DNA from 2 places in the Peribacillus sp. FSL E2-0218 genome. Region 1 is predicted to be linked to the other one. Evidence: riboswitches for the same ligand, from Rfam matches in the RefSeq annotation. Region 1 holds a riboswitch; the other holds the start of a gene.
What was found. A riboswitch is a leader RNA that binds a small molecule or an ion and turns the genes downstream of it on or off. The one in region 1 is predicted to bind glycine.

Region 1 (15,276 bases):
CGGGCCACATTAAACTTTTCCATCCTTCAAGCCGTTCATACGATACCCCTTCAAATAGCGGCGACAGGCTGGCAATCTCATCCATGATTTCGCTTGGATGATCATAGTTCCAATTGGCACCCATATATTTTGCCACTTGCTGAATGATCCACCAATCCGGTTTGGAGTCGCCTAATGGATCAAGCACACGGTACAGACGTTGAATGCGTCTCTCCGTATTCGTGAATGTACCATCTTTCTCCAACGAAGGAGCTGCCGGTAAAACGACATCTGCAAATTGAGCCGTTTTCGTTAAGAAGATATCTTGGACGACAAAGAATTCCAACTTGCCAAGCGTTTCATGTACATGATTGGAATTTGAATCCACCCAGGCCATATCCTCTCCCATTAGATACATCGCTTTTAATTCACCATTCTCCACTGCTTCTAACATTTCAATGTTTGTTAGCCCTGGCTTATCAGAAATACTCACTCCATATGATTGTTCAAACTTTTCTCGCGCCATGTCATCCGATAGACGTTGATTTCCTGGAAGCCACTGTGGCAGGGTACCCATGTCACATGAACCTTGCACATTATTATGGCCACGAAGAGGATAGGCCCCTGCACCATGGCGGCCAAAGTTCCCTGTTACCAATAAAAGGTTAGCGATGGCTGCTGATGTATGAGATCCCGAAACGTTTTGTGTGACGCCCATTCCCCATAAAATACACGTTCCATCCGCTTTATGAATCATTTTGGCTGTTTCAATAAGCTGTTCTTTTGGAAGGCCTGTTATTTCTTCTGCATATTCAAGTGTGTATGTTTCTAAAAGCCCAGCATACTCACTATATTGATTTACATGTTTTTCAATGAATGCTTCATCATGCCAGCCTTGATCGATGATGTACTTAGCAATGGCCGTTATCCATACATAATCCGTTCCTTGTTTTGGATGCAGAAACAAATCGGAGCGCTCGGCCATTTCGTGTTTTCGAAGGTCCGAAACGATTAATTTTTGTCCGTGTAATTTCTTGGCACGTTTTACCCGAGTAGCCAACACCGGATGACCTTCAGTCGGGTTGGCACCAATGATGATGACAAGGCCTGCACTAGCGATATCTTTGATCGTACCGGAATCGCCTCCATATCCTACTGTCGAAAGCAATCCATCCGTGGCAGGAGACTGACAGTATCTTGAACAGTTGTCAATGTTGTTTGATTCAAATACTTGACGGGCTAGCTTTTGCATAAGATAGGCGTCTTCATTTGTTGTTTTAGAGGAGCTTACAAAGCCAAGCGCATGCCCTCCGTAGGTTTGTTTAAATGCACCCATTTTTCCCGCAATCAATGTTAAGGCTTCATCCCATGTAGCAGGGACAAATGCATCGCCTTTTCGGATCAAAGGCGTTGTAAGCCGTTGTTCACTGTTTACGAAGTCCCATCCGAATTTCCCTTTCACACAGCTTGAAACGCTGTTGACAGGACTATTTTCAGTTGGTTCCACTTTTAAGATTTCCCGTCCTTTTGTCCAAACCTCGAATGAACATCCTACGCCACAAAAGGTACAAACCGTTTTTGTTTTTTTTGTACGTGTATCACGCATGGCCGCTTCCACTTCCGATAGGGCAAAAATGGTTTTATAATCCGGTTCGACCTCTTTAATTAAGTCAACCATAGGGTCTAATAAATCTTTTGGAATGGCTGTCATGAGCCCAGCTTCGCCCAACATCGATTTTTCCATCAATGCGTTACACGGACAAACGGTGGCGCACTGTCCGCAAGAAACACAAGAAGATTCATTGATCGATTTGCCGTCATCCCACACGACACGTGGAATCTCACGTTCCCAGTCAATGGATAGGGTTTCATTGACCTGCAGGTCTTGGCAAACTTCCACGCAACGACCACAAAGAATACATTGATCCGGATCGTATCGGTAAAATGGATGTGACATATCCGCCTCATATCCTTTTTCCCGATATGGGCGGGTTTGATGTTCAATTTCCAATAATTCGGCTGTGTTATGAACACGGCAATTTCCGTTGTTGTTATCACAAACCGTACAATAAAGTAAATGGTTCTCCAAAATGCGATCCATTGCTTCCATTTGTGAAGCCTTGGCCAATTCTGAAGAAGTTAATATATTCATCCCAGCCTCGATTTCCGTGGAACAGGCTCTCATGATTTTCCCGTCAATTTCGCACATACACGTATCACACGTTTGAATGGGCCCTAATACTTCTGAATAACAAATATGTGGATGCTCTATTTCCATCTCCAAAAGATAATCTAGAATTCGAGTCCCCTGTTTCACTTCATGTTGCTGTCCATTAATTTTCACTCGGACTGTTTCTGCCATTTTAAAATCTCCTATTCTAAAAAAATCAAAAAAGCCCGCCATAAAATAGAGTGTGCACGAGTCATGCACATTCTATTTTATGGCGGGCTAATAACTAAGCAGTTTTATCTACTTGTAATCCATCTCACCACAATATTAAAAGAAAAACAGGATATGACGGCAAGTTGTCGTACCTCATATCAATGATTTCCTTATACGTTTCTTCATATTTCATTATAATACTTTACATAAGTAAGCTCAATAAGAATTCCCGACTATTCACGTTTCATAAAATCCAAATTGCACCAACCCTTTCCTGGTACATGGTTTTTGATAGGTTCTCATCCACCGCTTACCGGGGGGATAAAGGCAACTGTATCTTGATCTTTTATCATTTCCTCATCTGTTACGAAGCTTTCGTTAATGGCTGTCATGAATGGCTCGAAAGATAAAAGCGGATACTTGCTTTCAAAATATTGTTTTAGTTGCAAAACGGTTATCCGATCTTTTTTTATTATTATCCGATCTAATCCGATTACTTCCCTTATTTCCGCAAAAAATAAAACTGTAATCATTTCTTATCACTCCTTACTCGGCTTTCCTTCCGGATATTCAGCGGTCTCTAATTGATTTCCAATCCACTTCGTCCCGTCTTCCCAAAATTCCTTTTTCCAAATGGGGACGATTTGTTTAATTCGTTCTATGCAATATTCATTCGCTTCGTACGCTGTTTTCCGGTGTGGGGAAGAAACAGCGATAACAACGGCTATATCCGTTATTTCCAACTTGCCTATTCTATGAGTGATGGCAACCAAGGCATCCGGCCATTTATTTTTGATTTCATCCCCGATTTGACTCAACATTTTTACAGCCATTGAATCATACGCTTGATATTCAAGGGACAACGTTTTCCTCCCTTTGGTCAATTCCCTGACGGTTCCAATGAAAACCGTAATGGCTCCTGCTTCCCTTCTGGAAACCAGGTTCGTTACCTCGTCTGCAAATATGGGGTCACGGACTATTTTAAACATCGTTCGTTCCACTTTTTTTACCACCTCATGAATGTTCTACGACCTGTATGATGGGACAATGTCATCCCAAGGCCATGCACTGCCTTGTACGTCTTCCAATAATAAAACATCGACAGCCATTCCCTTTTGATACCCTCGCGTGCCTCCTGGAAGGACGATGAATACATCCGCTCCAGCTAAAGAGGATACGGCACCAGATTTATTGAAACCCGAAGGCGAAGCCAATAGCCTGCCTTTATCATAGGCAAGCGTTCCCCTTATCAATCGGGTAAACGGGTTGGGCTTCGTAAAGTCCTCTCCTAATGATGCCGCTTCTTTTTTGAGGTGTGGCCGATCATTGAATAAGTGAATCCGGATCATAGGGCGAACGAATAATTCGAATCCAACGTAACAAGCAGACGGATTGCCCGATAATCCGAATAATAGCTTCCCATTCAATTGCGCTACCGTCGTTACACTTCCAGGCCGCATCGCCACTTTATTAAAGAGGACCGTAGCTCCCAATTTTTCGTAAATCGCCGGTAGATGATCATAGTCCCCCACCGATACACCTCCGGTAGTAATAAGCATATCAACATCGGCCAGGGCGTTTTTGACAGCCATGAAGCAACTATCGAAATCATCGCTCAATTTCCCGAGATACTTGACGTCCCCTCCGGCTCTTTCAATTTGCGAAAGCATCATATAGGCATTGCTATTCCTGATTTTTCCGGGTTTAAGCTGTTCACTTACTTCAAGCAGTTCACTTCCAGTGGCTATGACCCCTACGACAGGCTTTTGGGCAACAGGTACCCTGCTATATCCGAACGTTGCCAATAGTGCCGAAATGCCAGGATTGATGTAGGTACCTCTTTTTGCCAAGATGGTCCCTTTTGTTGTATCTTCTCCTTCAAAAGAGATGTTATCTCCTTTGTTGAGGGAACGTTTAATTTCAATGAACTTCTGATTAGATTCCGTGAATTCCTTCACTAATTCAAGCATGATTACCGCACTGCAGCCCTCGGGAATTTGAGCACCGGTCATGATCCTGACTGCTTCAAATGGTCTGACTTGTCCATCAAAAACCATACCCGCACCTATTTCGCCCACCACTTTCAATGACACGGGATGATGGGTTGTGGCAGTTCTTGTATCTTCGTATCGAATGGCAAATCCATCATATGGCGAGCGATCGAATGAGGGCACATTATGATCGGCTATCAGATCTTCTGCAAGAAACCGGCCATAGGCCTTTTCAAGCGAAATCAATTCCTTCACGCCATTCTTGGCGTATTGCGTTACTTTACGTACACATTCTCCTATAGGAATCGGGGTTCGTTTTTCTACCATACCTTTCACTCCTTCCATTAGCCCAACAGACGATAATAGAGATTTTTGGCGAGCTGGATATCATTCGTTCCATGAACAAAAACACGTCCATCACCAAATATAACCAGGCGATGATTTTGAAGCTGGCAAGACAATAAATAAGGATTTCTAGAAACCTTTCCATGAGCTTTTAATCGGTTTTCCATTTGATCGAAGCTATATTCAATACTTTTGGCAGGTCTGATTTGAACGGTATTCCGCCCGCATAATACTTCTGTTTTCGTCTGGTTTTCATACGATAAATACGGAAACGTTCTAGCCGTTCCGCAGGTTGGGCAGCCTTCTTTTTGGATTTTCCCTGATTTAATGGAGTAATGCTGGTTGCTCCAGACATCAAATGTCAAAAACGTGTTTCTAAGCGATGAATAATCACCGACAAGAATTTTTAACGCTTCGGCTATTTGATAAGCCGAAACAATTTGCACAGCCGGGCTAATGATCCCTGCTGTATCACATGTAGCACCGCCACTCGGCACCTTCTTCAGGATGCATTGCAAACATGGTGTCCTGGCAGGAATGATCGTGTACGTGGCTCCGTAGCTTCCTACACATGAACCATAAATCCATGGAATGTTTAACTTATGTGAAAGATCATTTAAAATGAACCGAATGTCAAAATTGTCAGTCCCATCTATCATGACATCAACGCCGCGTAACAAGTCTTCCAAATTTCCCGGTCTTGCATCCAATACAAGCGCTTCGATTTCCACTTCTGAATTGATTTTCTTCAGATGCTGTCCGGCAGCTACCGCTTTTGGAATTTGTCCTTTTGCATCAGTTTCATTGTATAACTGCTGGCGCTGCAAATTACTCCATTCAACATAATCTCGATCAATAATTGTCAGCTTTCCGATACCTGCTCGCACTAAGGCTTCAGCACCGGCACTGCCCAATGCCCCAGCACCAACAATCAGTACATGCTTATTTCTGATTTCTTCCTGACCCTTCGGTCCTATCTGCTTGAACAGCTGTTGCCGTGAATAACGATCAATCAACGAACTCGCCTTCTTTCCCACGAATATCCTTTATTTTATCTCTCAAAGGTCCAACCCATATCGGCAGCACCCTTTCATCAACGCCGGAGCCTGGTGATGTTGAAGTTATTTTTCAATATTAATAACTTAGTATAATGAAAAATTCGTATCGCAATCATCATTCATGAAAGAAGTCCCCGCTTTTCCCACCCGTTTTTTGGACTAAAAATGTTTCCTTAATGACCATGGTTTTATCGACGGCTTTACACATATCATAAAAGGTAAGGGCAGCAACGGATACGGCAGTTAATGCTTCCATCTCGACTCCTGTTTTCTCATTGCAAATCACCGTAGCTCGGATGATCAGATCATAGCCTTTGTCACTTTTTTGATAATGGAAGGTAAAGTTACTTCCTTGCAGCATGATTGGATGGCACATCGGTATGATATCGGCTGTTTTTTTAGCAGCCATGATTCCGGCAATCTGTGCTATTTGGAGCGGATCGCCTTTTTTTATTAATTTGTTTTCAATCGCATCGAATAGTTCATTTGATAACGCAATCGTACTTTGAGCAATAGCTGTACGTGATGTAATTTCCTTTTGGGAAACATCGACCATCTTAGGTCTTCCTTCTTCATTCCAATGTGAAAAGTTGCTCATCATTTGCCTCCTTCGTATGTTAAGAAGCTATTTAAAGCGGAAGATGCTTTTATCCGCCAATATGAGACATCTCTACCTTTGAACTTCTTTTTGTACTTTCTCCACTTGCTCGTTCGTCAGAATAACGATCACCGCGATGATGCCAAATATCCGTGATTTTATCGGTAATCACCTCATCCGAATCTTCAGAGCGGAGCAAATGACGAAGATCATAACCATTTGATGCAAACAAACATGTATATAATTTTCCTTCAGCGGAAACCCGAGCCCTTGAACAGGTGGAACAAAATGAATCGGTGACAGAAGAGATGATTCCGATTTCTTGATCACCGTCCAAATAGCGATACCTTGTTGCCACTTCCCCTACATAATTCGGCTTGATTCGTTCAAGCGGCATAACTTTTCCAATTCGATCCAAAATGTCCTTTTTGGTCATTACCTCCGCCATTCTCCAACCATTAGAATTTCCTACATCCATATACTCGATGAAGCGAAGTGTATGTTTATTTTCTTTAAAATATCTTGCCATTGGTACGATATCTTGATCGTTTTTCCCTTTTTGGACGACCATATTCACTTTCACGTTCAACCCTGCGTCAGAAGCTGCCTGAATGCCTTCCAACACTCTCCCGACCTTGCTCCTGTTTCCATTTAACTGGGTGAAACGTTCATCATCCAAGGAATCAAGGCTGACTGTCACCCTTCTTAACCCAGCAGCAAATAAGAGGGGGGCAAATTTTTTAAGAAGAGATCCGTTCGTCGTAATGCCAATATCCTCTACTCCAGCAAGCGAATTCAGACGTTGAATCAATTCTGGAAGATCCTTGCGTAATAGTGGTTCTCCTCCTGTAATACGTATTTTCGTTACACCTAAAGAAACAAATATACGGGTCAATCGCTCCATTTCATCAAAAGACAGAATTTTATCCGAAGCTAAAAAAGGATAATCAGGCCCAAAGATTTCTTCTGGCATGCAATAGCGACAGCGAAAATTACAACGATCCGTGACAGATAGACGCAAGTCTTTCAACGGACGTTGTAATTTATCCAAGATAACTTCTTCCACAATCCTCAGCTCTCTTCCATAAGATTGAAAATCATATTATTCTTTACCTCATTTATAGAATTCGTTCTGGACATGTATATATATTAAATGATCGATTTCGAATAAAGCCTACTGTCGTAATTCCCAGGCCTTCTGCCAACTCTAGCGCCAATTCGGTTGGAGCGGATTTTGACAGAATTATTTCACAACCAATTTTTGCGACCTTCAATAAAATTTCCGAAGAAATCCTCCCGCTGAATACAATAATCTTATTTCCGATCGGGATGTCATTTTTCAAGCAGTAGCCGTATATTTTATCCAACGCATTATGCCTTCCTATATCCATTCGGCTAAGCATGAAATCTTCCACATCACATAAGGAGGCGTTATGGACCCCTCCTGTATCCTGAAAAATAGTAGCTGAATCTTGTAGGTTCCTCATCAAACGCAGGCAATCATCCGGGGAGATCTTCACCCGGATATCATCCATTTTCTTGGCGGTCAAAGCATCATTGACAAAAACGAACCCTTGCCTGCTCATCCCGCAGCAAGATGTAATGTAACGCTTGTTCTGGAAGCTTTGATAATAAGGATTCAGCTTATCAATTTTCACATGTACATACCCTTCTTTTTCTTGAAACCAAATGTCTTTAATCTCTTCATATTTTTTGATGATCCCTTCAGATGCCAAGTAGCCGATGACCATATCTTCAATGTATTCCGGTGTACAGACCATCGTAACGAATTCCTGTTCATTGATTTTTACCGTAACAGGATATTCTGTGACAATTACATCCTCGGCACGTTCAATATGCCCGTTCGCAAATTTCAGGATTTCCCTTTTCCCCACCGTTGGTTTCATATCATAAATCATCCTTAAAATTATATTCTTCTTAAAGAATTCCATACTTTTTCAGTGGCGTGATACATTGACCATTCTGCTATATTTACTGAAGCAGAATCAGTGCCTTAAGACTTGTTCTCTATGAATGAGGTCTTCAGCTAGGGACGTAAACATTTCTCCCGTAAGCGATTCTTCATCATATACATTGGAATGATTATTTTCCTCTCGCTTCGCAAAAGGTATTCTGGCAATGACTTCAGAATCAATCTGGCGGGCCAGCATATCACCGCCGCCCTTTCCGAAAAGGTAATTTCTAGAACCGTCTTGCTCTTCATAATAAGACATATTCTCCACGATACCCAGTACTTCATGTTTTGTATGTTTTGCCATGGCGCCTGCTCTGGAAGCAACATAAGAGGCGACATTATGCGGAGTCGTGACGATGATTTCCCTAGCCTGAGGAATCATCGCGGCTACATCAATCGCTACATCTCCCGTGCCCGGAGGTAAATCCAAAAGAAGATAATCCAATTCACCCCAGTGTGTATTCGCAAGGAAATTTTGAATCCATTTATTGAGCATCGGCCCTCTCCACATGACCGGATTGTTATTATCTGTAAAGAATCCCATCGACATAATTTTAACACCATTACTACTAACTGGAATGGCCGTTTTATCAAGCATGGTCGGTTTTTGTTTCACATCCATCATGGCTGGAATACTGAATCCATATATATCAGCATCTAAAATGCCTACTTTTTTACCCATACGAACCAAGGCCGTGGCAAGGTTCACGGTCACCGTCGATTTCCCCACGCCCCCTTTCCCGCTCGTCACAGCAATGAATTGAACTCCTGAATCCGGCCGCAGCATGTTGGGCATCCCCGTCTCTGTTGAAGCATTTTGTTTCAAGGTTTTCGTCAATGCAGCACGTTCTTCTGGTGTCATGGAACCAAAGGTCAATGACACTTCTGAGGCGCCTATCCCTTTAAGGGAATTTTCGACATCCTCTTTGATTCTTGCCTTTAAAGGACATCCGGAAATCGTTAATACCACTTCAAGTTCGACATTTGCACCGTTTATTTCAACATTTTTTACCATATTTAAATCCACGATACTTTTATGCAATTCGGGATCTTCGACGTGTTTCAGTGCTTTCATAACTTCTTCGTGCGTCAGCATTCCTATCACTCCATTTTTAATATTAGCGTCATTATCATTATGGCCAAACGATTTTTGGAAAAAGATTCAAACATATGAATATCAATTAAGAAAGGAGGGAAACAAAAAAGCCCATCATAAAATAAATTGTGTACAAGTTCATACACAGCCTATTTTATGACGGGCTAATGACTAAGCAGCTTTACCTACCAGTTATCCATCTCATCACGTAAAATAAATATAAAAATCAGGATATAAAGGCAACTTGCGGTTACCCAATATCAATGAATTTGTAATTTCATTATAATACTTTCGATCTATAAGCTCAATAACAAATTATGTACATTATTATCTGGATTTTCTTAATTCCATTCCTTTGGTGATTACACCTGAATTACAAACCCATGCTTCAGGCAGACATCAAACAAGCCCACTCCCTTTTAGAAGAGTGGGCTTTTATTGACTTATCCTAAATATCGTCATCCTGTAAAGGCGTTCGTTTATCCATTTTCAGCAAGTAATAGCTTGCTGCGACCAAGGCGAGGAAAATGATCCCGACAAGCAGGGAAATCCGGGTGCTCGGATTGATCCACATACCGACAAGAACCATCAGTAAAAAGGCGATCGTCGCATAGTTGCTGAAAGGGGCCAATGGCATTTTGAAGGGATGTTTCTCCATTTCAGCGGCATTTACCTTTCTGAATTTCAGCTCACTGATGAGCAGGACAAACCATGGGATCATCCCAGGTAAAACACTTGCACTGTACACATAAAGGAATACTTGAGGCGGTGCAAGGTAGTTCAGGATAACGCCGATGCCCAAACCTAATAGGACGGCAATCGTACAATAGGCCGGTACGCCACTTTTCGATACTTTTGCAAAGATTTTTGGTGCTTGTCCGTTTTGGGCTAGCGTGTAAAGCATTCTCCCTGCACTGAAAATCCCGCTGTTGCAGCCAGACATCGCTGCCGTGATCACGACAAAGTTAATGATTCCTGCCGCTGCCGTGATACCTATCTTTGCAAAGGTTGAAACGAATGGACTGCCTATCTCATCCAGTTGATTCCAAGGAAAGACCGTTACGATGACGAAAATGGCGCCGATATAAAAAATTAAAATGCGCCATATGATTGACTGAATTGCTTTTGTAACCGTCTTCGTAGGATCTTTTGCTTCACCGGCCGTGATGCCGATGAGCTCAACTCCTTGGTAGGAAGCTACGACTAGGGAAAGCGCAAAGAAAAACCCTTTCCAGCCTCCAGTGAAGAAGCCGCCGTTTGACCATAGATTTGATAACCCAATGGCATCCCCTCCATTTCCGATTCCGAAGAAAATGAGGCCGATACCAGCAATGATCATCAGTACAATCGTAATGATTTTTATGAGTGCGAACCAAAATTCGAATTCACCGAAAGATTTTACGGATATGAGGTTGGCAGCCCCCAAAATGATCATGGCAACAACACCTGGAATCCAAGCAGGGAACTCAGGGAACCAGTACTGCATATACAAGCCAACGGCAATGATCTCGGACATCCCGACGATTACCCATTGAAACCAGTTGCTCCAAGCAGTCATATAACCTGCCAATGGATGAATATAGCTGCTCGCAAAGGTTGCGAAAGAACCTGTAGTCGGCTCCATATAAAGCATTTCCCCCATGGAACGCATGATGAAAAAAATAAAAATACCTGCGATGGCATAAGCAAGCATTACGGAGGGTCCAGTCCATTTGATCGTGCTCGCCGATCCCATGAATAACCCGACCCCGATGGTTCCGCCCAAGGCTATCATTTGAATGTGACGTGCCTCCAGCCCTCTCTTCAATTCCTTGTTTGACATGATTGATTCCTCCAGGTGCTTTTTCTATGCTCACACTAACTGACACTCTATTGATCTCATTTCGTTTAAATATTGTATAACACTTCAATTTCATTTTCTTATCTTATAATAGTAAATATTCAGTAAAAATACAAATGTATTTTTGAAGAAAACAGCTGGCAAAAATATCTTTTCAATTTCCCCACCCTAAAACTATCATTTTAAAAAAATGTTAGTCGATATTTCATGATAGTGATTATCCAAAAGTGGCAGGTTTTCTTGGAGCTCGTTTCAATGTCCGGTTATAAATCATGATCTTAAAACTGCACTCAAGCTCCTGCCGATACGAAAAATAATTTGTTGACCGAGGGGGTAATAAATGTTAGAATTCGAATATTATTTTATAAGCATAATGAATGGTTTATCGTGAAGGCACCCCCTTCACCGACAAACATTTGCTGACAACCGCATACAAGCAAGCGATGAATGCTATGGATGACACTATAGCAGGAGCAGCTTCTGGAGAGACTGTACAAGATGCAGCGCCGAAGGATTCACAATCTCAGGCAAAAGGACAGAAGAGTAACGAATGATAAATTGTTATTCTGACCTTTTAAGAGATTGGTATTTTCCAATCTCTTTTTTTAATGTTCACTTTTGTGAAGGAATGTAAAAAACAAGGCGAAATTTCACGTCCCTCTCTCCAATACCGTGCCGGCTTGAAATAATTTTCCACTACTACTATGAAAAGATGGGGGCTTACGGAATGGCTAAACAGGAGTTAAAAAGAGATTTACAAAATCGTCATGTTCAATTAATCGCAATAGGAGGAACGATCGGAACCGGTTTATTTTTGGGATCTGGAAAAGCCATTCAATTGGCAGGTCCATCCATCATCTTTTCGTATCTAATCATAGGTATAGCCTTGTTTTTTGTCATGAGGGCTTTAGGTGAGCTGCTCTTATCCAACGCAGGTTATACATCATTCACCGAATTCGCTACCGAATATGTCGGCCCTTGGGCTGGATTCGTGACCGGATGGACCTATTGGTTTTGTTGGATCATGACCGCAATGGCCGATATCATTGCCGTCGGTGTCTATATGCAATACTGGTTCGATATCCCTCAATGGATTCCGGCTCTCCTATGCCTTGTCATTTTGTTAGGATTGAACCTATTGACCGTCAAGCTATTTGGCGAATTGGAATTTTGGTTTGCCATCATTAAGGTGATCACGATCATCGCCATGATCATCGCAGGAATCATTTTGTTGATCATCGGCTTCAAGACAAGCACGGGTACGGTTTCCGTAACGAATTTATGGAGCCATGGGGGCATGTTCCCCAATGGCATTTCCGGTTTCCTTTTGTCTTTACAATTGGTCGTCTTCTCCTTTGTCGGTGTCGAATTGGTTGGGGTATCTGCAGCGGAAACGGCGAACCCCAGGAAAAACATTCCGTCTGCCATCAATAAAATCCCTGTCCGGATTTTATTGTTCTATGTAGGAGCCCTATTCGTCATCCTGGTTGTGAACCCTTGGACGCAACTGGATGCAACGAGCAGCCCATTTGTTGAAGTTTTTGCGTTAATCGGCATTCCTGTCGCTGCTGGAATCATCAATTTCGTTGTGTTGACATCTGCCGCCTCCGCATGCAACAGCGGATTATTTTCAACGAGCCGCATTCTCTATACGTTAAGCAGGAATGGCGAAGCCTCTGCCAAACTGGCCCATTTAAATAAACAGGCTGTTCCAAGCAATGCCTTATTCACATCGACGATCGTTGTCTCATTGGGGGCTTTGTTAAGCAAACTGATACCGGAACAGGCCTTTACCGTCGTGACCACGATCAGTGCCATCTGTTTCATTTGGGTATGGAGCATCATCTTGATCTCCCATATCATATATACGAAAACACGGCCTGACTTAAGAGCCAAATCGACTTTCAGGGCACCCTTGACACCCTTCATCAATTACCTGATCCTAGGTTTATTCGCGTTCATCCTGCTCGTCATGCTATTCGCTGAGGCTACACGACTCTCACTGTTGATGACGCCGATCTGGTTCATCGTCTTGGCGATGCTTTACAAATATAAAAAACGATAACGAAAAGGATGAAGCCTTGGACTCATTGGAGCTCAAGGTTCAATCGTCCCTTGACAGTGCCACATAAATATATAAGCGTCCACATTAAATTTTATATCAAAATAGTGTAAGCTATATATCATCGGCCGATTGCCTAAAAAAGATGGCAGACGCTTCACTTTATATAAAACGGAGGGGTTTGTTTAATGAAGATGATCTATATCCTTACACTAGTACCTTTTATAGGCATACTAGGATTCCTGCCTTTTGTGAATAGAATAGAGCCATATGTATGGGGACTGCCCTTCAATATGTTCTGGATGTCGATGTGGGTTGTCCTTACATCGGTGATCTTGGGCATCATGTATAAGCTGGATCCAAGGAATCGCGAAGGTGACCAGGAATGAAGAGCTCCCTTTTCATTATTTTAGCATTTTTACTTTTAGCCATATTTCTAGGCATTCGCTCCTCCAAAGGAAAAGACATGAACCTCGAGCAATGGACGGTCGGCGGACGCGGGTTCGGGGCGATCTTCGTCTTTTTATTGATGGCTGGGGAAATCTATACGACCTTCTCCTTTCTTGGCGGCAGCGGCTGGGCCTACGGCAAAGGTGCCCCCGCCTTATATGTTCTCATATACATCACATTGTCTTACGTATTATCCTATTGGCTCCTTCCTGAAATATGGAAATATGCCAAAGAAAATAAACTGATGTCCCAATCCGACTTTTTTGTTAGCAAATATCAAAGTCCCGTCCTCGGCATACTGGCGGCGATTGTCGGTGTGGTTTCGATGATTCCAGTGATCGTCGTGCAGCTGAAGGGTTTGGGGATCATTGTATCCGAAGCATCTTATGGTGGCATTTCCATGTCTGCGGCGGTTTGGATGGGAGCCATCAGCCTAACCATTTATGTCATGATATCCGGCATACACGGATCTGTCTGGACTGCCGTCATTAAAGATACCTTGATGATTGCCATCATAGGCTTCTTGGGCATTTATTTGCCCATTCATTACTTTGGCGGTTTTCAACCGATGTTCGAAGCAGTCAATGCAGCCAAGCCCGGTTTTCTGAAGCTTCCTGACGAAGGGCTTAGCGTATCATGGTTCATCTCCACGGTAACCTTGCTCGTGTTCGGTTTCTATATGTGGCCGCAAGTTTTCAGTGCGGTATATTCAGCGCGCAGCGGGAAGATCTTTCGAAAGAATGCCATCATCAGCCCCATTTATACACTCATGTTACTATTCGTGTTTTTCGTGGGGTTCACAGCCATATTGAAAGTGCCCGGGCTCGTTGGTGCAGATGCCGACCTCTCCTTGCTCCGCCTTTCGATCGAGACCTTCGATCCATGGTTCATCGGCATAATCGGCGGAGCGGGGTTGCTGACCGCATTGGTTCCGGGATCGATGCTATTGATGAGTGTCGCTACGCTGCTCGCGAAAAACGTCTATAAGGAAATTGCCCCGGCGGCATCCGATAGGCACATTGTAAGATTGGCAAAATTCCTTGTGCCCGCCATAGCCCTTATCGCCGTCTACTTTACCTTGAACGGAGGCGATACGATGTCAGCACTGATTCTCATGGGATACAGTTTCATTACACAGCTCTTCCCGTCCCTTCTCTTTAGTTTGAAAAAGAATAATCCCATCAATAAATATGGTGCAATTGCCGGCATCATCAGTGGGTTGGCCATCGTCACCTGCATTACGGTCAGTCATTCGACAATTGGAACCTTGTTTCCATCCTTGCCGCAAGCGGCGAAAGATTTGAATGTCGGAATCATTGCCTTGGCGGTCAATTTCCTGGTGATGTTCCTAGTAAGCCTTGCTTTCAGTAAGAGGTCCATGCAGGCAGAACCTAATATTAACAAGATTTGAAGCAACTACTAGCAAATATGACACGAAAGGCTCAGTCACAAAGACTGGGCCTTAGACTGTACTATAAACGTTCCTTATAAAGGCTAAG
Region 2 (15,276 bases), 2.6 Mb from region 1:
ACGGAACCCATTTTCAGTGGCCAGACGGCTCAGGTGTTAGTGGAAAGCTTGTTCAAGCTGATCTTATTGCTCGTATATATTTATGTAGTCTCCTTGACGCCATTGATCAAGCGAGTCTTTCAATATCACGGAGCTGAGCATAAGGTGATCAATTGCTTCGAAAGCGGAAAAGAATTGACTGTGGCAAATGTGCAGGCAAGTTCCCGCCTTCATTATCGCTGTGGCAGCAGTTTCATTTTATTTACTGTCATTGTAGGAATGTTTGTCTATCTTCTCGTACCAATCGATCCGTTATGGGTTCGTGTCGTCAATCGCATTTTGCTTATCCCCGTCGTGCTAGGCATTGCCTTCGAGGTATTGCAGGCAACGAACAAATTAAAGGATATTCCTATTCTGCGCTACCTTGGTTACCCTGGACTTTGGCTTCAGTTATTAACGACCAAGGCCCCCACCGATGATCAAGTGGAAGTCGCATTGGCATCCTTCCACGAATTGTTAAGAATGGAAAAAGAAACTGAAAAAGGTTTAGAGTCGGATGTTATTGTGTAAAAAACTATACACAATTAAATCATGAAATAACATATACTACCTAAGGGAATGATCTTCATTTTTTTGAAATATTTTATATGAAGAATGTTTAAAATAAGCCAAAAATGCTTATGATGCTCTTAAGGAGGTGTCTTTGTTGAAACGTTTCATATCTTTCATGATATACGGAATCATCGCCCTCGGAGTCCTCGGATTATTGAGCCGACTATTTAATGACCCGATTGGCTTTTTCAGGAACATTCTCATAATAGCCATTGTCGCAGGGATTATTTATATGATTTATACCGGATTAACAAAGGGTAAACCAGTGAAAAAAGAGCAGCAGGCATTCCGGAAGGCTGCCCGCCAATCGAAAAAGAGGCTGAAAAGCCGAACGTCGAAAAAAGATAATGTGGCTAGCTTTTCTGCAGCAAAATCTTCAAAGAAAATAAAAGTGAGAAAGAAAACGGATAGCCATCTTACCGTCATCGAAGGAAAAAAGAACAAAAAGAAAAACCGGGCTTCTTTTTAAGAGCCTGGTTCAGTTTGTAGACAAAGGGGTTCGGAATTATTCCGGACCCCCTTTTGAATTCCCCTCCTGAAAACAAGAAATCCACATTGCAGCTGCGACAGTGATTTGCTTGTCTTGGGCATTTCTTACAATTCACCATCCAAAACCGTTGCGGTCTGCGGCCTCGTGATTGGGCATCCATCTTTCAAACAGCCTTCAGAACCCGCTGTACTTCTTTCATTCACTATTGAGGATGGAACGGTCATACAGTAAGAAACCAAAAAAACTGCAGACAAAGCTCCATTATCAGCGAGTTTGTCTGCAGTACCCGGTTTCTTTTTAAAGAACCGGATTTTTCATCAATAGGACCAGTGCTTTAGGAATTCTTTCGTCCGCTCTCGGCCCCGATTGATCAATTCAACCTTCTTTTCATCATTCAGATTGAAATCCATGGCGGAAATCCCCTTCATGGGGATAAAAACAATATTCTGGACATGCTTTTTGGAAATGTAACGAGCATCATGGGCATCTTTCATCGTCTTGAACAGGGCGGAAAACAATTCAACCGCATTGTCCACCTCATGCGGTTTCCATATCTCATCGACACTTAGGCGCAAGCCTATGACCGGCCTTTCCTTCCTAACCTGATCAGAATTGAATAACCACATGGGAAAATTACTCAACACACCTCCATCAACAAATAGGAAAGTGCTCTTCCCTGCGTCAAGCTTGACGGGCTCAAAGAAATAAGGAATGCTGCAGCTCATCCTTACTGCCTTGGCCACCGGAAATGTGAATGGATCGAATCCATAGTTCGGCAAATCATCAGGCAATACAACCAATTTCCCATGCGTGATATCAGATGTAATGATACGGAGGGAATTCGGCCGAACATCCTTAAAGGTGACCACCCCTCTTTCGGCAAGCTTTCCGGCAATCCATGCCTCCATCGCATCACCTTTATAGAGCCCCAGTTTCCAATATACAAGGAGCCATTTGGCGAGCGGAATGGGCAAGAGTCCCCGCCTTTTATCCAGGAGACTGCTTAAATCTATATCAAAAAAAAGCTTTTCCATTTCTTTTCCGGTATATCCAGCAGCCACGAAAGCAGCTATTATCGAACCTGCACTTGTACCGGCTGTCCTATGAAAAACAAATCCCCGATCCTCCAATTCCTGCAGGGCCCCCACTAAACCATAGCCTTTAATCCCGCCTCCGGAAAAAACGCCGTCAATAATCATAGCTGCCCTCCCCTAATCCGGTCTTTACATTTTTAAGCGGGGTTAGGGCCAATTATGACCATTTTATCTGAAAAATTCCTTCATCACGTAAAATACTGAATTTCCGCTTTAGGGAAAAATTCAGCTATATACCCGCGGATGGTCGTCTCCAGTTCGGCGGCTTCTTCGTTTTGATAAACATATTTCCCGATACCATACCGCCCCCATTTATACTTGCGCTTTGATTCATCCAGTTCCAATTTCGTTTTTGGGTAGTTTTTTTGGATAACTTTTTTTGCCGGGCCTGTAAACCGATGCTGGATCAGTTCAAACGTCAAGTCAGGGATATCCACGCCTTCCAACGCCACACTTAATCGTTCGAATAATTCATGATAGCCTTCCTCCCACCCTTCATGACGATAAATCGGGGCAACGATGAATCCGAGCGGATATCCCGCGCCTGCCACTTTACGAGCTGCCTCCATTCTTTCCTCGAAGGTGGAGGTTCCGGGTTCAAAATTTTTAATCACATAACGGGAATTGATGCTGAACCGAAATCTTGTTTTTCCGTTATGCTCGGCATCCAAAAGGTGATCGACGTGATGGAATTTGGTTACGAATCTGAGAACCCCATATTCACTCTTTCCAAAATATTCGATGGCCCGTTTTAATGAATGCGTCAAATGATCGATGCCGACGATATCAGATGTACAGGCAGCCTCAAACCGGGTGATTTCAGGCTTTCTCTCTTCGATATACTTTTCTGCTGCCTCGAAGATTTCATCAAGATTCACATAAGTCCTAATATAAGGTTTTGATCCAAGTGTTGTCTGCAAATAACAATAATGGCAATGTCCCATACATCCAGTGGCAAGCGGGATCGCATATTCAGCAGAAGGCTTGGAGGTATCGAATTTCAATGTTTTTCTGATCCCTACCACGAGCGTCGATTTGGCTACACGGTATTTCTGCAAATCATTTTCTCCTGGAAGGTCCCTGATTTGGTTGTGTGAGGTTGTCTCGCGGATTTCAACATTCATATCCTCGAATTTCTTTTTCAATTCCCTGCCCAGCGGATATTCCAAAGCCTTAGGTTCGATGTAAACTAACTGTGGGATAAATGGTTTCATATCGTTCTCCATTCTTGTAGTCCTGTTCAGTCCTTACTTTGAACAAAACAATATAATTGATACAGATAGCTTTTCTTTATTCTGTTATCCTCATGATTGTTTTTAGTTGGAAATTAAAATGAAGGTGGCCTAGGGAAAGGAAAATGGCCATCTATATCCCTTCAGGGGCTGAGGCAATGTTCATGGAATGCAAAAAGAAGACCAAATCACATACTTCGGTCTTCTTCATATTAGAAAAATAAAAATTGAACACATGATAGGTTACATGCTGAGAAAAAAAAGCCGTTAAGGTTGAAGAGCACCTTAACGGCTTATCAGCTAGCTTAGAGTCCGCATTTCAATTGTGCGCCGCAATTGGTGCAAGTGTTACAGCCGCCCATTTCCTGAACTTCGCCTTTACGGCAGACAGGACAGGTGTTGCCAACTTCCGATCCAATCGTCACATTCGTCGAACGCAGTTCATTTATCGTGTCGACCAATACGACTTTTTTCTTTACTTCCACATCTGTCAATTCGTCCATTTCAAGCTGCTCGTCCATTTGGTTTTCTTCCGCTTTAAGCGTAAGGACCTGACTGTCACGGCTGCCATCTACATACACGGTACCGCCTTTTGCTCCGCCTTTGTATAGACGTTCATATACTTTTTCAACTTGCTCGACCGTATATCCCTTTGGTGCATTGACCGTTTTACTGATTGAGCTGTCAATCCAGCGTTGAATGATGCATTGAACATCAGCATGAGCTTCAGGTGCTAATTCCATCGCGGAAATGAACCATTTTGGAAGCTCTTCCGTGGCCGCTTCCGGATGGCGATCCAGGTATTCCTGGACGATATCGGCCTTCACTTCAATGAATTTACCGAGACGCCCGCTGCGGAAATAGGTGAAGGAGAAATACGGTTCTAGCCCCGTTGATACCCCGACCATCGTTCCTGTGCTTCCTGTAGGCGCCACTGTCAATAAATGAGAGTTCCGGATGCCATGTGCAGCAACACTTTCCCTGATATCTTCCGGCATTTTTTCCATGAATCCGGTTTGAGTGAAACGTGCTCTAAGCACATCGGTTTCTTCATCGGTCGTACCGACCAGGAACGGGAAGCTGCCTTTTTCTTTCGCTAGTTCCACGGAAGCCCTGTAAGCTGTAGTCGCAATCGTTTCGAATACCTTGTCGACGAGGAGATTTCCTTCCTCCGAGCCGTATTCCGTTTCACAGTAGATTAACAGATCATGCAGACCCATGACACCAAGGCCTACCCGCCGCTCGCCAAGGGCTTGTTTTTTGTTTTCATCCAAGAAATAAGGAGTGGCGTCAATGACATTGTCCTGCATGCGCACACCGACTTCCACCGTTACTTTAAGCTTCTCGAAATCGACGGTTTTATTGTCTTTATCAGCCATTTCAGCCAGATTGACAGCCGCAAGGTTACATACTGAATATGGGGCCAATGGCTGTTCTCCACATGGATTCGTGGCAACGACCTGTTGACCATAAGCTTTCGCATTTGTCATTTCATTGGCATTATCAATGAAGAAAATGCCTGGTTCAGCAGAATATGTCGCACAAATGTTAATCAAGTTCCAAAGCTCTTTAGCGCGGATTTTACGGTAGACACGGACTTTATGGCCCATTTTCTCCCATTCACGAACATCGCCGACTTTATGCCATTCTTCATTATAAACTGCCATTTCTTCGGAATTATAGCTTTCCACGTCAGGGAAGCGTAATTCATACTCTTCGTCTCGTTCTGCCGCTTCCATGAATTCCTTCGTCAAACAGATCGAAATGTTGGCGCCCGTAAGAAAATCAGGATTATGAACGCTGTAGGTTCCGCCCGTACGGAGTTTGTCCTCTGCATCTTTAATGATTTTCTCGTTAAACCCGCCCAGTCCAGGAATCTCTTTATAATTGATGATACCTTGATACATGGCCATTTCCTGTTCGGTATGCGCAGTGAACTTCAGCTTATCGGTCGCATATTTCTTGATGGCTTCATCTTTCGTGTTTTCCACCAGGTAACGAAGGATCCGTGGATTTTGCATTTTAGAAATGATGAATTCCGCAATATCCGGGTGCCAATCAGCAAGCATGATCATTTGCGCACCGCGTCTGCTGCCGCCCTGCTCAACAAGATGTGTCAATTTCGCAATATCATCAAGCCATGACACCGAACCAGAGGATTTTCCATTAACCCCTTTTGCCAGTGTGTTTCTTGGACGAAGTGTCGAACCGTTCGTTCCGACTCCGCCTCCGCGGCTCATGATCTCCATCACCTGTTTCCGATGCTCGGAAATGCCTTCACGCGAATCCGGTACGAAAGGCATGACGTAGCAGTTGAAATAGGTAACGTCCGTATTGGATCCCGCACCATATAATACGCGTCCTGCCGGCACGAAATGAAGGTTTTTCAATTCTTGATAAAATTTATTGAACCATTCCGTCCTTTTTTCTTCCGTTGTTTCAACTGAAGCCAGTCCCGTTGCATTACGTTTCGCGATTTGCTCATAAAATATTTCTAACGGCTTTTCAATGATATCCAGCGGGCGGTTTACGATCCCCGTCTCCACTTCTTCCGGATTATCCAATACGCCGCGGAATTCATCGTCTACCAATACCTTGGCTTTTTTCGTTTCCCAATCTATTTCAACGATGTAGCCGAGACCCCTTGCCGGGAATTTCGGATCTTCCTTAATTGTCAGCACCACAAAATCGCCTGCCGAGAGCGTGATTTTTTCAGTATCCTTAAAAGAATAGCGGTCAAGCATGACTAGACGGGATACACCCTTATGCGTCATTTTCATATCAGCGGTTACGGGGTGAACCTGGGGAAATAAAGAAATATCCTTATTCAACCTTTCTAGATCAACCTTTAGAGCATCTTTTATTACAACCGACATAATTCCCTCTCCTTTATCTGTTTCAAAATCCTTGCTGACGCAAAAATCTATATGTAGCCTTACATGTCCGTTTCGCTTAAACAAGTACTATAAATTTATCATAGCGAAACTCAAATATCAACATATAGTGTACCATTAAATATTCCAACCACTATATATTGTGTTTTTTTCGTTAACTTTTTATTTTGTCAAACGTTGAATCAATTAATATAGTTAGCAAAAGGGAGGAAAATGTCGATTTACAATAATTTTTCATCAGATTTCAATTAATTTGAGCCTTGCTTTTTTTCCATCCCTTTAAGGTCTTATCCCATCAAGGAAAAGCCTATTTGGTCAAACAAATCTGAAAAAACTTTTTTATTATCCAAGCCCATCATTCCTTTTTCATCTCATGAAATTCCATTCATCGCTTTCATATTTACTTTCTGCGATGGCCTTCACTTCCAGCATTTGCTTTTCAGAGAGCGTGTATGGCTCTAAATCAATGGACAATCCTTCTGCAAACCCTTTTTCGAAAGCAACTTTCGCTTCCGGTATGCCGATTTTCCTACCAGCAATGTCATTTATCGCCACTGCTTTATTTTTCAGGTTTTTTTGCATTCTTTCTTTAACCCTGTCATTGGAAAATTTAAATACACTAAACAGTTTTTCATCATCAAGTTCAAGTAATATTGCACCGTGCTGAAGGATGACTCCCTTTTGCCTCGTTTGGGCGCTGCCGGCAACCTTCCTGCCCTCCACGACAAGTTCATACCAGCTTGGGGCATCGAAGCAGACGGAGGACTTCGGCGCCTTTAATGCCGCTTTCTCCAAATCGGTTCGAGGCACTGCAAAGTAAGCATCCAAGCCCAGGTTCCTAAACCCCATTAATATGCCTTCTGAAATAACCCGATATGCTTCGGTGACAGTGCTCGGCATGCCTGGATAGGATTCCGGCACGATTACGCTATATGTCAATTCATGTTCATGCAGGACCGCCCGTCCCCCGGTTGGTCTGCGCACAAATCCAAGACCTTGCCGTTTGACTTCCTCAATATCGATTTCCGCTTTTGCCTTCTGGAAATAACCAATCGACAATGTCGCCGGATCCCATCCGTAAAAGCGTATGATGGGAGGAATCTCCCCCTTGCTTTGCCAGTTCAACAGTGCTTCGTCCAACGCCATATTAAAGGCTGGTGAACAATATCCTGAATCAATGAATCCCCATTTTTCTTTCATCATCCTTACCCCTCATTTCAAATAGACTTTATCTCGGTAAGTCCGTCATCCCCATAAAAAACTCACATGTAGTAGTTTAACAGACTTTATCCCTCTAAAAAAGGAAGTGCCATTGAGATTGATGCCGAAATTGCTGAAAATTCTTTTTGATTATTGGGTAAAGCAATTATATAATAAGGATTGTCTGTAATCGTTAAGGTAGAAGGGAGTTTTTATGCTTGGAAATATTATATACACTGCTCATCATCTTAGGAGCGGTTATTGTGTATTCACTTTTTAATTGGTACCGCCAGCGTAAAATCGTTAAAACATTGACACAGGACGAATTTATCGCCAACTACAGAAAAGTGCAGCTAATCGACGTGCGGGAACCGAATGAATTTGATAATGGTCATATCTTAGGAGCACGGAACATCCCAATGACGCAAATGAAAACCCGATTGGTGGAGATTAGGCAGGACAAGCCCGTATACTTGTATGCCCAAAGCGAAATCATCAGCGGAAGAGCTGCGGCCATGCTATACAAAAAAGGGTATAGGGAACTTTATCACCTAAAAGGCGGTTTCAAAATGTGGACCGGTAAAATCAAAGCAAAGAAATAGGCCCCCAGTTTTTGCGTGGGTCAGCCTCGCTTTGCGGTTCATTCGAATGAACGTGCACGCATGGACAGGATGAATGCTTCGCAAGATACATAAACAAGAAAAAATCCCCGCCATGCTGGCTGGGATTTCTTCTTGTGCTTACAGGACTTAAAGGCTACGCCTGGTGGCGCAGAACTGGCTTTCTTGCAGCTAGTGTTTCATCCAGCCGCTTTATGACGGTAGTGTGCGGAGCTTCCTGAACGACTTCCGGAGTTTCTTCCGCTTCCTTGGCAATCTGGATCATGGCATCAATGAAAGCATCGAGGGTTTCCTTCGACTCCGTTTCAGTCGGTTCGATCATCATTCCTTCCTCCACATTCAACGGGAAGTATATGGTTGGGGGATGGTAACCGAAGTCCAACAGCCTTTTCGCTATGTCGAGCGTCCTTACTCCCAATTGCTTTTGCCGGCGACCGCTCAATACGAATTCATGCTTGCAATGGCGATTATATGGCAAATCGAAATATGGTTCCAGCCTTCGCATCATATAATTTGCATTGATGACAGCATTTTCGGTGACGGCTTTCAGACCATCGGGACCCATGGAGCGAATGTACGTATATGCCCTCACGTTTATTCCGAAATTCCCGTAATATGGCTTCACCCTTCCAATCGATTGCGGGCGATCATAATCCAAGGTGAACCGCTCATCCTTTTTGACCACAAGCGGCTTCGGCAAGAAGGGAATCAAATCCGCTTTCACCCCGACAGGGCCAGAACCCGGGCCTCCGCCGCCATGTGGGCCCGTGAAGGTTTTATGAAGATTCAAGTGGACTACATCAAAGCCCATGTCACCAGGGCGAGCCTTGGAAAGCACAGCATTCAGATTGGCGCCATCGTAGTAGAGCTTCCCGCCGGCATCATGAACAAGCTGTGCCATTTCCAAAATGTTCTCCTCGAATAATCCAAGCGTATTGGGATTCGTCAGCATCAAGGCTGCCGTATCCGCTCCTACCACTCTCTTTAAATCTTCAAGGTCAACTAGCCCATTTTCATCCGATTTCACCGTAATCGTCTCAAGACCGGCAACCGTGGCAGATGCCGGATTCGTACCATGTGCCGAATCCGGGACGATTACCTTCGTCCGTGCTGTATCGCCATTGGCCTCGTGGAAGGCCCGGATCATCATCAACCCGGTCCATTCACCGTGGGCACCTGCGGCAGGCTGCAAAGTCACTTGATCCATCCCTGTGATTTCCGTTAAATGCTCCTGCAAATCAAATAACAGCTCCAGGGCTCCCTGGACGGTAGATGGGTCTTGATATGGATGGATGTGGGCAAACCCGTTATAACGTGCCACATTTTCATTGATTTTCGGATTGTATTTCATCGTGCATGATCCTAGCGGGTAAAACCCCGAATCCACGCCATGATTACGCTTGGAGAGGGCTGTATAGTGACGCATGATATCCAGCTCCGACACTTCGGGAAGCGCCGCTTCTTCTGTACGGATATACCCGTTTGGAAGAATTTCTTCAAGAGGAATAGCTTCCACATCCATTTCCGGCAGGCTGTATCCGATGCGTCCGGGTGTACTGATTTCAAAAATGAGTGATTGATCTTGGTTATTCATGTTGCTCCCCCAATTCCTGCGCAAATGCATCGATTTCTTCTTTCGTTCTAAGTTCAGTTACGGCGACAAGCATATGACCATTCAGTTCAGGATAAACGGAGCCTAAATCGAAGCCGCCGATCATTCCTTTTTCGAATAGGTTCTTATTGACTTCCGAGAATGGAGCAGGAAGTTTGATCACGAATTCATTGAATGATGGACCATCGAACACAATCTCTATTCCTTTTTGCATGAATGCTTTTTTCGCATAATGCGCCTTTTGAATATTTTGCACAGCCATTTCCTTGACACCCTTTTTTCCAAGGGCGGTCATCGCAACGGAAGCCGCTAGTGCATTCAACGCTTGGTTGGAGCATATGTTGGAGGTTGCCTTATCACGGCGTATATGCTGCTCGCGAGCTTGCAGCGTCAGCACGAAGCCTCTTTTGCCATCTTCGTCAACCGTTTGACCGACGAGCCGGCCAGGCACTTTTCGCACCAGTTTATTCGTGACGGCAAAATATCCACAATGAGGTCCGCCAAATGCTGCTGGGATTCCGAAGGGCTGTGCATCTCCGGTTACGATATCCGCACCAAGCGAGCCTGGCGATGCCAAAGCTCCCAATGCAAGAGGATTACTGGACACGATAAACATGGACTTGGCATTATGGATGATTTCTTCCATTTCTTTCAAAGGCTCGATGCGACCAAAGAAGTTTGGATATTGGATGATCACGCCAGCGATGTCCTCAGTGGCCATTTCCCTTAAAGCGGCCACATCGGTCACGCCGTCTTTATAAGGTACTTCGATCACTTCCACGCGTTGCCCCTTCGCATATGTCTTGACCACTTCTCTTGATTCAGGATGTACCGCTCCTGAAATGAGAATTTTCTTCCGGCGTGTCTGACCAGAAGCAAGCATGGCAGCTTCAGCCAGCGCCGTCCCCCCGTCATACATCGAGGAGTTAGCCACATCCATACCCGTCAACTCACAAACCATTGTTTGATACTCAAAGATGGCTTGAAGCTCTCCTTGTGAAATTTCTGGCTGGTAAGGTGTATACGCGGTATAAAATTCCGAACGGGAAAGAACATGATCGACGATGACCGGTGCATAATGGTCATATACACCCGCTCCTAGGAAAGAAGCATAGCTTTTAAGATCCGCGTTCCTGGAAGCAAGCCTCGCTAATTCCTTCATTAAGGCCGGTTCCGATTTAGCTGGTTTGATATCATATTCTCCTTGAAAGCGAACACTTTCAGGGATATCTTTGAAAAGTTCTTCAACCGTGGGTACCCCTATCACTTGCAGCATGTCCTGTTGATCTTGTTCTGTCATGGGTAAATAACGATGTTTCATCTAATGACCATTCCCCTCTATTTACGTGGTTTTTTATAAAAAGGTGTTTGTATGATAGTGGCTTTCAAACGTTTCGAACGGATCTCCACTTCGACAGTTGCATCCAGCGCCGAAAATTCCTTGTCGATAAGTACCAACCCAACATTTTTCTTCAATGTAGGGGATTGGGTGCCTGTCGTGACCTCGCCAATGATTTGGTCCCCGCTGTATACCTTATAACCATGACGTGGAATGCCACGGTCAATCATTTCAATTCCAACAAGCTTGCGAGGAGCCCCTTTTTCCTTTTGTTCAGCAAGAACAGCTTTCCCGAAAAAATCAGTTTCCTTATCCACTTTTACCGCAAAACCGATCCCCGCCTCTATCGGGGTGATGTCCGCTGATAGCTCCTGTCCATATAACGGCAGTTTCGCTTCAAATCTCAGGGTATCACGGGCACCCAAACCAATCGGCTGAATTCCTTCTTCCTTCCCAGCTTCCAAAATCGCCTTCCAAAGGGAAGGACCATTTTCACTGCGGCTATATATCTCAAATCCATCTTCGCCTGTATATCCGGTACGGGAAACGATCGTAGCGATCCCATTTATCATGACGTTTTCCTTGAACTTGAAAAAGCCAATTTCACTAAGATCCGTGTCACCTGACAGTTTTTGCAATATCTTCTCTGCAGCCGGTCCTTGAAGGGCTAGCTGTGTATAGTCACTTGATACATTCGTAAGTTGGACATCTTCCGGACAATTTGCTTGCAGCCAGTTAAAATCTTTTTCCGTATTAGCTGCATTGACCACGAGCAAATAGTCATCCTCCGCCATTTTATAAACGATGAGGTCATCAATCGTCCCCCCGTTTTCATAACACATTGCCGTATATAGCGCCCCGCCCTGCTGCAGCTTCGATACATCGTTGGTCAGCATCTTCTGTAAAAAAGGAAGGCTTCCAGGACCCTTTACATCAACCTCTCCCATATGCGAAACATCGAATAAACCCGCCTTTGCACGAACGGCTTCATGCTCATCCTTGATGCCCGAAAATTGGACGGGCAGTTCCCAGCCTCCAAAATCAATCGTTTTGCCTCCGCTTTCCTGATAAACCTCGAATAGTGGTGTTCTTTTTAAATTGGTCAAAAAATGACCCCCCTCAGATATTTTTGGATTAAATAGGCTTCATGATCGAATAGCTTCAAAATCATTCGTGATTCCTGATATGAAAAAGCACAAAAAAGGACAGAGAAAGCCCGTTTGAGCTTTTTCTCTGTCCTGAAACCTGAAAGTTTACCTATATGATAGGTTTTCCCCTTTGGTGGCCGTCCAATCGGCGGCGCTCTCCAGAGTTGCGTCCAATAAGAGTTCTTTTGCCTGAGAGATTCACTGCTAAGTTTGCTCCTTCGGCGCTACATCCGTAGTCTCTCCCCTTATCTTCAACCGCATATAATGGTTTACCCATGCAAGGGACCACTCCCTGGCATTCGTAATCCCTGGGCATTCATGGAATAACTTCACTGCCACCTCTTTTATCTTCAGTTAACTTGGATAAAGTGGGAGCCTATGGCCCATACTAATGAAACGTGAACCACAAAATCAAAGTACTTCAAGCGTGGAAAATTGGAATTTTCTAAATATACTTATATCCTACCCTAAGAAACTTATCTCTGCAATATCTTTTGAAGATAAATATTTTTCTTATTTCACATATGAAATGTTCGGATTTTGACCTTATATTAAGGAAATTATGATGTAAGAGGGAGTTTTTTCTATGAAAATCAATATATCCTCCAATTTAGAATGGAATGACGAGTTTCTGCAAAAAATTGAAAATGACGGACCATGGGGAAATTGGGAGCTTTATAAGCTGGCTGTTCAAATGGAAGAAAACCTCATCATCCCTGATTTTGAAGGATTACAGGCACCCAAGCACCTGCCTCATCTAACCCCGCTTCCCCACCAATTGGAGGCAGCAAAACAAGTCGTGGAAAAGATGAATGGGAAGGCCATATTAGCTGATGAGGTGGGGCTCGGGAAAACGATCGAAGCCGGGCTGATCTTAAAGGAATATATGATACGAGGCCTTGTCAAAAAAGTATTGATCCTTGTACCCGCTTCCCTCGTTTCACAATGGGCATTTGAATTGAATACGAAGTTTCATATCCCGGCAGTCGCCCAAAGGAAAAGCTACGTTTGGGAATCCTGCGATGTCGTCATATCTTCGATTGATACGGCGAAACGCGCTCCCCATCGTGATATCATCTTCAATCAGGAATATGACTTCATCATCATTGACGAAGCCCATAAACTAAAAAACAACAAAACGAAGAACTACGAGTTCGTCCAAAATCTGAAAAAGAAATTTTGCCTGCTCCTGACGGCAACTCCCATCCAAAATAAAGTCGAGGAAATCTTTCACCTTGTTTCCTTATTGAAACCAGGGCATTTGGGGAATGCTTCACTCTTTTCAGAAAAATATAAAGGAAAAGGCCGAGGCATTATCGAGGATGAACATCTTAAGGAACTCGTAAACACGGTCATGATTCGCAATCGGAGGGCCGATACCGGGATCGAATGGACAAAAAGGCATGTGGAAACCATCACCATCGAGTTTTCTCCCACCGAACAAGCCTTATATGATGCTGTTTCACAATTCAAGCCGATTACAGAAGGAACGAAGGGAAGCACCTTTTCCGCTCTCACCCTCCAAAGGGAAGCTTGTTCAAGCAGGGAGGCAGTCTATTACACTTTAAAAAATATGAAAGCTAAATATGACGATCCTTCGCCCGACTATACGGCAAAGCTTGATGAACTATTTACAAAGGTGAATGAAACGGTTCAGAACTCTAAAGCCGAAAAGGCTCTGGAACTGATCAAGAAAATCGATGATAAAGTGATCATTTTCACCGAATACCGCGCCACCCAGCTCTATTTACAATGGTATTTACAGCAAAACGGAATCTCTTCCGTTCCATTTCGCGGCGGCTTCAAACGAGGAAAGAAAGACTGGATGCGGGAATTGTTCCAAAAGAACATACAGGTGTTAATTGCTACGGAAGCTGGAGGGGAAGGAATAAACCTGCAGTTTTGCCATCACTTGATTAATTTCGACCTGCCCTGGAACCCGATGAGACTTGAGCAAAGAATCGGGCGGATACATCGGCTTGGTCAGGAAGAAGATGTCATGATTTATAACTTTGCGACGAAAAATACGGTCGAAGAGCATATCCTCAAATTACTATACGAAAAAATCAATTTGTTTGAAAAGGTGATTGGGGAATTGGATGATATCCTAACCAAGTTGGACATCAGCAATATTGAGGAATATTTAATAGATGTAGTCGGCGAGTCGAAAACCGAGGGAGAAATGAAAATCAAGATGGATAATTTCTCGTCGTTAATTCAATTCGCACAAGCCATGAAGGAAGGTGAGGTTCATGCAGCAACAGGAAATTCATGATTTTTTACACACTTACTTTAAAGCCAATGATTGCGAAATTTTGGCCGATGGAGGCTCCCACCTTACCGTTCAGCTGACAATCGACATGGATAAGGAATTAATGAACCGCCCTTTCTATTGGCACTATCTTGAAAAAACAGGCGGGATCCCGAACCCGGCAGTAATCACCTTCATAACCGACCCAGCTCTAGCCCCAGCGGATTTGAAGGGCGAAATGATTCATTTCGGTTCCCCCCGCCTTCATCAGATTATCCAATCGACGAAGAAGCTGGCCGGATATACGAGACTCTTTGAGGATACCCCTCCGGTTCAAGGCGGAAATCATCCGTTATTTCCTTGGCTGACACTCAATGTGAAAATATCTTATCAATGCGATCGTAAAAAAGATACCTTTATGTCGATCGGCCTGAATCTCATTTCAGGAGAAATCATGGAAGGGTTTCATAACCGGCTCAAGCCAGTCAAAGTCACCCCGAAGATCCCGGATTACTCCTTTACCCTTTCACCGCTCATCATGCCTAAAAGTGGATTGGCAAGACTCGATACTTACATCAGGACCAGTTTCGAGGGTGATGACCATTCATGGGCGGAAGAAGCCATGAGACGCTGGCAGGATGACTTGAATCTGTTGGAGCATTTTTACAAGGACATGGACGAAAAAAGTGATAGCTATTTTACCGAAAAAGAGGCACTCAAGGCCCAATATGAACCCAACATACGAATATCGATCATTAACGGGGGATTATTTTACCTTTCAGACCGCGCATTGGGATAGACCTCC

Region 2: another riboswitch for glycine. It lies ahead of gcvT (glycine cleavage system aminomethyltransferase GcvT); the one in region 1 lies ahead of MHI53_RS03180 (amino acid permease).

The regions. Positions count from the first base shown of each region.
Region 1 is NZ_CP150304.1:668,260-683,535, reverse strand. It holds gene fdhF (formate dehydrogenase subunit alpha) at 1-2,341, opposite strand, end outside; gene moaD (molybdopterin converting factor subunit 1) at 2,662-2,895, opposite strand; gene MHI53_RS03220 (molybdenum cofactor biosynthesis protein MoaE) at 2,902-3,363, opposite strand; gene glp (gephyrin-like molybdotransferase Glp) at 3,388-4,680, opposite strand; gene MHI53_RS03210 (MoeB/ThiF family adenylyltransferase) at 4,698-5,714, opposite strand; gene moaC (cyclic pyranopterin monophosphate synthase MoaC) at 5,872-6,354, opposite strand; gene moaA (GTP 3',8-cyclase MoaA) at 6,404-7,420, opposite strand; gene fdhD (formate dehydrogenase accessory sulfurtransferase FdhD) at 7,473-8,261, opposite strand; gene MHI53_RS03190 (P-loop NTPase) at 8,361-9,425, opposite strand; gene MHI53_RS03185 (amino acid permease) at 9,874-11,247, opposite strand; glycine riboswitch at 11,736-11,814, shown strand; gene MHI53_RS03180 (amino acid permease) at 11,993-13,330, shown strand; gene MHI53_RS03175 (DUF3311 domain-containing protein) at 13,516-13,716, shown strand; gene MHI53_RS03170 (sodium:solute symporter) at 13,713-15,188, shown strand.
Region 2 is NZ_CP150304.1:3,269,887-3,285,162, forward strand. It holds gene MHI53_RS15715 (DUF1385 domain-containing protein) at 1-549, shown strand, start outside; gene MHI53_RS15720 (SA1362 family protein) at 686-1,060, shown strand; gene MHI53_RS15725 (patatin-like phospholipase family protein) at 1,399-2,280, opposite strand; gene splB (spore photoproduct lyase) at 2,364-3,389, opposite strand; gene MHI53_RS15735 (vitamin B12-dependent ribonucleotide reductase) at 3,713-6,283, opposite strand; gene MHI53_RS15740 (biotin/lipoate A/B protein ligase family protein) at 6,668-7,504, opposite strand; gene MHI53_RS15745 (rhodanese-like domain-containing protein) at 7,720-8,103, shown strand; gene gcvPB (aminomethyl-transferring glycine dehydrogenase subunit GcvPB) at 8,258-9,715, opposite strand; gene gcvPA (aminomethyl-transferring glycine dehydrogenase subunit GcvPA) at 9,708-11,054, opposite strand; gene gcvT (glycine cleavage system aminomethyltransferase GcvT) at 11,072-12,178, opposite strand; glycine riboswitch at 12,388-12,475, opposite strand; gene MHI53_RS15765 (SNF2-related protein) at 12,807-14,495, shown strand; gene MHI53_RS15770 (YqhG family protein) at 14,473-15,270, shown strand.